3 regions of the Liquorilactobacillus hordei DSM 19519 genome follow, and region 3 is predicted to be linked to each of the others. Evidence: predicted binding sites of a transcription regulator. Region 3 holds the regulator's gene; each other region holds the start of a gene.

Region 1 (3,205 bases), 1.0 Mb from region 3:
AAAGTGAAGTGCCTCATAATAGTTAGACAAAATGAGATGTGCCTCAAAAGTCTAATTATTATGGGGTACTTTTTTATGACCAAATATACATGTAAAGTCAAAGGTAAATTAGTTCAAGAATACTGGAATGGAGATGCCTTTTTACTCTGACTTGATGCAATCATTCAATATTATAAAAAAGGCGGGGCTACGCCAAAAGTTAAATTTTGACCCAGCCTCGCTAATTATTCCGTATAAAAGTGTTCCATAAGTTAAAATTCTCCGTCTAACTTCTAATTACTCATAGCCAAGTACTCGCTATGACCGTAAATTTGAGTTAGTGATCAAATTTTCCCAACTTGTGTCACACTTACGTCTCTGTAATGTAGGAAATTTAAGCATTTATTTTTGTGAGTAAAGAAAAGTATTGGAGATTATTGATCAATTAATACGTATATTATTAATAATTAACAGCAGTTTGGTTACATAATTGTTTGCTTGAAAGTAGCGAGTATGCATCTCTTGCAATCATTAATTCTTCATCTGTTGGAATTACAAGTAAACGTGCTTGGCTATCAGTGGAAGCAAAGTCGAAAGGTAAGTCACGACTTTGATTTTGCTGTGATTGAAAATTAATTCCTAGACAGCTTAAACGTTCACTAATCAGTTCCCGCAAGTGGCAATCATTTTCACCAATTCCGCCAGTAAAAACTAAAGCATCAGCCCCACCTAATTCTAGCCAGTATGAACCAATATAATCACAAACACGTTTTACAAACATTTTGATTGCTAGTGCTGCTTGTGGATTTTCTGTAGATGCTCGTTCAATTTCACGCATATCTTTGCTAAGTTCAGAGACTCCTAATAGTCCGGATTGTTTATTTAAAATTTCCATACATTCATTCATGTCTGAAAAAACGTGGTGTTTTAATAAATAAACTAGTGCGGAAGGATCAATATCACCACAGCGAGTGCTCATCATCAAACCTGTTAATGGAGAAAAACCCATTGAAGTATCATAGCTTTTACCATTTTTAATTGCCGTCACGGAAGCTCCAGAACCTAAATGCAAGGTAATTAGTTTTAGTTCATTCAGCGGTAGATGGAGCATTTTAGCTGCTTGCTGGGCAACAAAACGATGACTGGTACCATGTGCTCCATATTTTCTAATCCTATATTTACGATAATATTCAAGTGGCAATGCATATAAGAAGTTTTCAGGAGGTAAGTCGGTATGAAAAGCAGTATCAAAAACAGCAATTTGAGGACAGTTAGGCAATAATTGTTGTGCGTCCAAAATTCCAGCTATATTTGCTGGATTATGTAATGGAGCTAGTTCATTAATACTTTCCAGCTTTTGCATTATTTCAGTTGTAATTTCTATTGAACGTTGGAAGAGCTCACCACCTGCAACTATTCTGTGGCCAATTGCAGCAATTTCTTGTGGATTATTAATTACTTTGTGTTTTGTTAATAACTTCAAGGCTAGTTCTACGGGTGATAGTTTATTATGATAGTGCTGAACAATTAATTCATGATTAGGCAATGTAATAGCTACTAACTGGTTAGTTTCATCTGAGTAATCGACCATAATTTTTGCTAGACGTTGCTCAGTTGGCATTGCGAATAGACTGATTTTCAATGATGAACTACCAGAATTGATTGATAATACTTTTTTCATCAACAAATTCCCCTTTTTAAAATGTGATTATATTCACATAAAATGGTAACACTATTAAATTTTTTGTCAATTATTTGTTTTTCACTATATTAAACGGTTGATTTTTAGGCATTACAGTACTAAAAAATTATTTTTATTTTATTTAATAAAAGTGTTGTAATTCACAATTGAAAGCGTTAATATAAGGGTGTACCAAAAATAGTGATTTATTTCACAAATAATTCAAAGTAAGTTATGCTTAGGGAGGATTACCACATGACGGTTACTAAAAAAGTTAAAAAAGCTCTTTCCCCTGAAGAAAAGGCGAAAAAATATGAACAAGCTGAAGCGTATACTAATAATTTGGTTGAGAAGGCCTTGGTTGCTGAGAAAGCTTATGCTTCTTATACCCAAGCAGAAGTTGACAAGATTGTTGCAGCCGCAGCATTAGCAGGTTCTGAAGCAGCATTGTTACTTGCACATGAAGCTGTAGATGAAACCCAACGTGGTGTTGTTGAAGATAAGGATACAAAGAATCGTTTTGCAACTGAAAATATATATAATTTGATTAAAGATGAAAAAACAGTAGGTATTATTGGTGAAGATAAAGTTGCGGGACAAGTTAAAATTGCTGCTCCATTAGGCGTTTTAGCTGGGATTGTTCCTACTACTAATCCAACATCAACGGCAATGTTTAAGACTTTGATGGCACTTAAGACACGAAATGCGATTATTTTTGCCTTTCATCCACAAGCACAGAAATGCTCTGCTCATGCAGCAAAAATATTGTATGATGCTGCAATCGCTGCAGGTGCGCCAAAGGATATTGTTCAGTGGGTTGAAGTACCAAGCTTAGATAATACAACAGCTTTGATTCGCAATTCGAAAATTGCTTCAATCTTGGCAACCGGTGGTCCTGGAATGGTTAACGCAGCATTGAAATCAGGAAATCCTTCAATGGGTGTTGGTGCAGGAAATGGTGCAATTTTTGTTGACCATACTGCAGATTTAGATCGAGCAGTTGAAGACTTGCTGCTATCTAAAAGATTTGACAATGGGATGATTTGTGCAACTGAAAATTCAGTTATTGTTGAAGCACCTGTTTATGATGACTGGTTAAAAAAGATGCAAGACAAAGGAGCTTATATTGTTCCTAAGAAGGACTATCAAAAGATTGCAGATTTTGTTTTTAATGATCGACACGGTGTTAATGGTCCCGTAGCCGGTAAACCAGCTAGTTGGATTGCGACTCAAGCAGGTGTTAACTTGCCAAAGGATAAAGATGTTATGTTGTTTGAGCTTGATGCCAAAGATATTGGTGAAAAACTTTCTTCTGAAAAACTTTCCCCATTACTGTCGGTATATAAAGCAAAGGATAGGCAAGATGGTATTAAAATTGTTAGTGCATTACTCAACTATCAAGGTGCCGGTCATAACGCAGCTATTCAAATTGGTTCGCAGTCAGATCCGTTTATCAATGATTATGCAGATCAGACTAAGGCTGCACGAATTTTGGTTAATCAACCTGATTCACTTGGTGGAATAGGTGATATTTATTCTGATGCA
Region 2 (3,205 bases), 540 kb from region 3:
ATATTGAATCATAAACTATTTGGCGTATAATAGATTATGTTAATAAATAAAAACAGATTAAAAAACGAAGGAGTATACAGAATGACTAAATCCATTAAAATCCTGACTGACTCTTCAATTCAACTAACACCTGAAGAATTAAAAAAATATTCAATTAATGTTATTCCTTTATCCGTCGAGATTGAAGGAAAAACATTTGTAGATGGTGAAGATATTTCTCGTCAAGAACTTATTGACCATCTACGCGCTGGCAGATTCCCTAAAACTAGTCAACCTGCTTTGGGAAAGTTTGTGGAAATGTATGATGAACTAGGGGCAGACGGTAGTTCAGTCCTTGCAATCATGATTTCTGATGTCTTAAGTGGTACATGTGCAACTGCCCAAACTGCCGCTGATATGACAAACACTGAAGTGACTGTTATTAATAGTAAATCTACAGACCGCGGACTAGCCTACCAGGTAATTGCTGCAGCAAAAGACCTAGAAGCTGGAAAAAGTATTGCAGAAATCAAAAAACATTGTTTAGAAGTCCATAAACGTACTAGAGTTAATGTTCTGATTGATAATCTAGATTGTTTAGTAAAAGGTGGCCGTGTAAGTCGCCTTGCTGGTACTCTAACAAAATTAATCAATCTTAAAGTTATCGTTGAATTAGGCGACAAAAGCCTTGATCCTGTGGTAAAAGGAAGAAGTAAAAAAACTTTTGTTAAATTCTGCGAAGATCTTGCAAAACGACACGTTGATAATCCAATTGTTGACCTAGCTCTTTCTCATGTTGACCCTGAACCCGAATTTATAGAAAGATTAAAGAAAACGATATTAGGAGAAGAAAGCCATGTTCCTTCTCTAACAAAATTAACAAGTCCAATTATTATGACCCATACAGGGTTAAATGCTATCGGTGTAATCACCTTATCAGAAAAAGAAGATCTTTAAAATGATAGAACAGAGTATTTTTATTCTTAATAACTAAAAAGGGCATGGTCAGAATTTAACTTTTGACCAGCCTTTTTTGTTTACTCTAGATAAATATGTTTCATAACTCCAGTTTTCACGTTTGATACAGTTCGTCTTGACCTTGCAATTAATTTGTGCAATTTTTCACTTTTCTTTACAAATACAGCACTTTCAGATATACTTACAATATGAAAGCGAATTCATTAGTTACATGGAGGGATGACAATGGTAAAATGGTTACGCAGTTCAAATGTAAGTAGTGTTTTATTAGCAATTATTAGGATTTATTTGGGTGTCTTGTGGTTAATGGCTGGTATTGAAAAAGTTAGTGGTTTTACCGCTGAAAAGTTCATATCCGCTGCCATTAAATCGCCTGTATTAGAGCCAACAGGACATTCTGCATATGGTTGGTATACTTCTATTTTAGAAAATTTCGTTGCTCCAAATATTGGTATTTTTAATTTTCTAGTTGTTTGGGGTGAAATATTCATTGGCCTAGGATTAATATTTGGTGCATTTACTACAACAGCTACTTTCTTTGCACTCATGATGAATTTCAGCTATCTTTTATCTGGCAGCATTTCTGTTAATCCAAAGTATATCGTCTTAGAATTTATAGTTATCGTCGCTGGTTACAACGCTGGTAAGCTTGGATTAGATCGTTTCATTATTCCTTTTATCCGCGAAAAAGTCCCTTTTCTCAAAAATTCGGTTGAAGACTATTAATCTTATGGAGAACTTTGACTTATGAAACACCTTTGTTTTTAATAATATAGAAGAACTAGATTAAAATTTAACTTTTGAATTAATGCTATATTGATTGGTGTCCAATAAGTATCTATAAATTTGTTCTGTAATCTCTACCGGCGAACGATTGTCTGTGTTTATTCGCAAGTCTGCACATTCTTGATAAAATGGCATTCTTTCAGCCCGTAGGCTCGTTAATTGTCGTGTTGACATCTGATTCACGAGTGGTCTTTCTTCACTTTTACCCACACGCTCTAAAATCGTGTTCGTTGAAGCCTCCAGCAATATCACTGGTGTTTTTGTTGCCTGTAAGATTTCTAAATTTTGTATATTAATTGGAGTTCCTCCCCCTGTTGAGAGGACTCCATTTTTTTTAAGCTGATTTAATAAAATTTTGTGTTCCAATTCACGAAACTTTACTTCACCATATTTTGAAAAAAAGTCTTTAATTGTTTGCCCTGCACTTTCAACAATTTCTTGGTCTAAATCCGTATGTGGCACTAATAACATTTCAGCTAATAATTTCCCAATCGTTGTCTTTCCACTTCCCATAAATCCTATTAGGATAACATCCATATTCTATTCCTCCTTGATGACTCGATATCCTTGTTTAATAAGTAATTTTTGTGCTCTTTCACAACACTCTTTTTTCGAAAATATGAGTTGTAATATTCCCTTATTTTCTGCTTGCATTTCTAAACCTTGTAGGTTGATCAATTTAATTTATCACGACTATTTTTAGCCTGAAAAAATAAATTATAGAGCTGTTCTTGATCACCATTACTTAAAGCTTCTTGTACTTCAGATAGTTGCTGTTGATATTTTGCCAGTTGATCGATGAGTATTGTAGTATTTGTTTTTAAAATTGCGCTCCACATAGCCGGATCAGAGGATGCTATTCTAGTAGTTGATTTAAAACCACCTGCTGCCAGCTCCATCCCTAACTTCGAATCAGCAAACTCATTCTCTGTTCTATTTACTAGTGTTGCTGCAATAATATGTGGTAAATGGCTGATTTGTCCGACTAATTTATCATGTGTGTCTGCCTCTATTTCAAACCATTTAACATTTGTTTCCTGTAAAAGTGACTGTAATTCTTTTATTTGTTTATTTTTTGTTTTTAAAGGCACCAAAAAATAGAACGCATTCGCAAATAAATCGGCCCTTCCTGCTGCTATACCAGATTCATGAGACCCTGCCATTGGATGCCCACCAATAAAAGTTACGCTTGGTTGCACTAACTCCTCTGCTGCTTTTAGAATTGCTTGTTTTGTGCTTCCCACATCTGTGATAATCGCACCGCTTTTTAACTGTAATTTACTTAATTCATGCAACATTTTAATAATTTGGTCCACAGGAGTTGCTAAAATAATAATATCGGCTGTTTTGATATTTTCAAGATTTTCTACAACCTTATCAATTATTTTATTTGAAATTGCATACTTCAAGGTATTTTTATTAGTATCTGCTGCAGTTATTATTATTTCTGGATTTCTTTTTT
Region 3 (3,205 bases):
ATCCCCAGAGAATAGAAAGCTTCCTAGAATAGATCTAATATCTTTTTCAGGAGTAGTAGGATGGTCGTCCCACAACTCGTTCAATACAGTCTTGTTAGCATGTAGATTCTTTAATTCTTGATCGTAGTATCCGGTATCAACATTTGTTCCAAATGAATATTCGCCACTGATTAGAGGAATTTTATTAAGGATACTTTTTAATAGGGTCGACTTACCAATACCATTACTACCTACAATTGCCATCATTTGATGCTTCCGCAGATCAATATTAATTGGACCTGATATTGGTTTATCATCATGACCAATGAAAGCATTGGCGACACTTAGGACAATATTGCCACTTTGTCTTTCTGCTGTAAATTGAAAATGTGGTTCTTGTTGACCATCTGTGGGTCGCTCTAGGCGATTGATTTTTTCAAGTTGTTTCCGGCGACTTTGTGCTCGTTTTGTTGTTGATGCACGTACAATATTGCGAGCAACGAAATCTTCAAGCTTTTCAATTTCTTCTTGTTGTTTTTCGTATTGCTTCATTTTTTGCTGGAAGCGTTTTGCTTTTTCTTGGATATAGAAGGAATAGTTTCCCTGATAATGATCAGTTCCACTAGATGTTAGCTCATAGACTTCCTTAGAGATTTTATCAAGAAAATAACGATCATGCGAGATAATTAAAAGGGCGCCAGAGTAAGATTGCAAGTAGCCTTCAAGCCAACTGAGGGTTTCAATGTCTAGATGGTTGGTAGGTTCATCAAGTATCAGTAAATCATTTTTTTCAAGTAATAGCTTTGCAAGAGCAAGTCGCGTTTTTTGACCGCCCGATAGAGTACCGATAATGGTAGAAAAGTCTTCTTCGTAGAATCTAAAGCCATGTAAAACAGCTCGAATTTCTGATTCATAACCATAACCGTTTGCTTCTTTGAAATTATGTGTTAATTGATCATAACTGCTAAGAAGTGTATCATACTTTGTTTGTGATTGAGTTAAGTGATCAAAAGTTGCAATTTCATTTTCTAGTTCATGCATTTTTATTTCCATTTTCTTTAAATCATTGAAAACAGTGAGCATTTCAGCATAGATGCTGTTTGAAGAATTCAAGCCATTATCCTGTGCCAAATATCCAATAGTCATATTTTTATTTTTAGTAATTTGTCCATTATCAGGTGATTGCAGACCAACAATCATTTTTATTAAAGTCGACTTGCCAACGCCATTGCGTCCAACAAGGGCAATTCTTGAATTTTCTTGAACATCAAGGTTAACTCTTTCAAAGAGAACATCGCTTCCAAATAACCTTTCAACATTTTGTACTTGAAGTAAAATCATAAAAAACACCTCTTGAATATTAAAATATGAATATTATATCATTTATAATTCTTGTGAAATTGAGCAAGTGAATGTGCATTCTATTGCAAGTGAATGTATTTTAGTGTAGCATGGATACGGTAAAATATAGGGTACAATATTATTGCTTGTGAAGATAGTTAAATGCGTAATTTCACAAGGAATGTGTTATACTACATAAAAAGACTGAATCATTTATTAGTGAAAGGAGCCAAAAAATGGTAACATCAAAAATTCCTCATGCGACAGCCAAAAGACTGCCAATTTATTATCGCTACTTACATTTTTTATCAGATGCAGGGAAGCAAAGAATTTCATCAACTGAACTTGCAGATGCCGTTAAGGTTGATTCTGCAACAATTAGGAGAGACTTCTCGTACTTCGGTGCGCTAGGAAAACGAGGATATGGCTATGATGTTGATAGTTTGCTCGCTTTCTTTAAAAAGACTTTGAACCAAGATCAATTAACCAATGTAGCTTTGATTGGTGTCGGTAATTTGGGACATGCCCTTTTAAATTATAACTTCCATCAGAGCAACAATGTACGTATTAGTGCAGCTTTTGATATTAACCAAGATATTACGGGAACGATTCAAAGTAGTGTGCCAGTTTATGATATGGCCGATATGAAAGAACAGTTAACTGTTCAACAAATCGAAATTGTAATTTTAACTGTTCCATCTAGCGTTGCTCAACAAGTTACAAATGAACTTGTTGAAGTTGGAATCAAAGGAATTCTTAATTTTACACCACTTAGAATTACAGTTCCTAACACCGTAAGAGTTCAAAATGTTGATTTAACAAATGAATTACAAACACTAATTTATTTTTTAAATAAGTTTGGTGATGAGGAAGAAAATCTACTAGACTAACATGAAAAAAAGCTTTGCCAAGGTTTTTGCTGATGAAGTGAACCCACAAGTTTGGACAACTAAATTAAGCTGCTAACTGATTGGCAAGTTCTCGGTATTGTACCGGTGACTTGCCTTTTAGTTTGGTCCTGATTCTACGGTTATTATAAAATTCAATCCATTCAGTCATCGCTTGCGCGAGACTCTCTGAATTTTCGAAGTGTTCATCCATCATCTCTGCTTTCATGAGATGAAAAAATGATTCCATGGCGGCGTTATCTAAGCAGGTAGCCTTACGGGACATACTCTGAAAGGTATGATGAGTTTTAAGCGTTTTTTGCCACTGTTTATGTTGATACTGAAATCCTTGATCTGTGTGTACCGTTGTTCTATAAGGAAGCTCAGGTAATCCATCTAATGCTTCTTTTAGTGGTTTCAACGCAAATTCAAGAGTTGGGTGTGCACTAATGTTAAATGCCAAAATTTCACCCGAAAATAAATCCATGATGGGTTCTAAATAGATTCGCTCACTTTGACTCATCTGACCGTATCGAAATTCACTAACGTCGGCGACGAGTTTTTGATATGGTCGATCTGTCTTGAATCGACGGTGTAACTTATTTTTGGCTATTCTACCAACAGTTCCTTTGTATGAGTTATATTTGCGAGTTTGCTTATTAAAGGCCTGACATGTCCAGCCTTGCTCCTTCATAATTCGGAGGACGCGTTTATGATTAACTTTAAATCCCTGTTCATGCATAACTAACGTTATGCGACGGTAACCGTATTTTTGAGTATACTTGGCATCTGTTTGCCGAATTTCATCAATGGCTTGGATAACCTGGTCATTCTCATATTCTCGTCCCTGACTGTGCTTAGTGTAATAGTACGTGCTACGTGGTACCTTAACGGCTTTAAGGATAAAACTAATCGACGTTTTGAAGACCCGCCTCAGATCATCAATTAAGGTCACGGTTTCTCGTGAGCTGATTTTTCGTGATCTAAGGCATCGAGTT

Evidence for each region. Region 3 encodes Rex, which represses fermentation and respiration genes when NADH is low (regulators of the CRP and FNR family bind a similar motif). Its sites were predicted from a motif close to TTGTGAANTANTTCACAA; they were not measured.
Region 1: a site for Rex is predicted at 1,860-1,877, ahead of adhE (bifunctional acetaldehyde-CoA/alcohol dehydrogenase). Genes of this name have one in related genera too.
Region 2: a site for Rex is predicted at 1,090-1,107, ahead of G6O70_RS03050 (DoxX family membrane protein). Genes of this name have one in related genera too.

What each region holds. Positions count from the first base shown of each region.
Region 1 is NZ_CP049303.1:2,139,050-2,142,254, reverse strand. Features, by position in the region: gene G6O70_RS11635 (acetate/propionate family kinase) at 440-1,660, opposite strand; gene adhE (bifunctional acetaldehyde-CoA/alcohol dehydrogenase) at 1,916-3,205, shown strand, end outside.
Region 2 is NZ_CP049303.1:378,834-382,038, reverse strand. Features, by position in the region: gene G6O70_RS03055 (DegV family protein) at 82-936, shown strand; gene G6O70_RS03050 (DoxX family membrane protein) at 1,183-1,683, shown strand; gene G6O70_RS03045 (shikimate kinase) at 1,744-2,280, opposite strand; gene G6O70_RS03040 (prephenate dehydrogenase) at 2,418-3,205, opposite strand, start outside.
Region 3 is NZ_CP049303.1:917,299-920,503, forward strand. Features, by position in the region: gene abc-f (ribosomal protection-like ABC-F family protein) at 1-1,320, opposite strand, end outside; gene G6O70_RS05650 (redox-sensing transcriptional repressor Rex) at 1,557-2,210, shown strand; gene G6O70_RS12190 (IS3 family transposase) at 2,275-3,205, opposite strand, start outside; gene G6O70_RS12195 (helix-turn-helix domain-containing protein) at 3,159-3,205, opposite strand, start outside.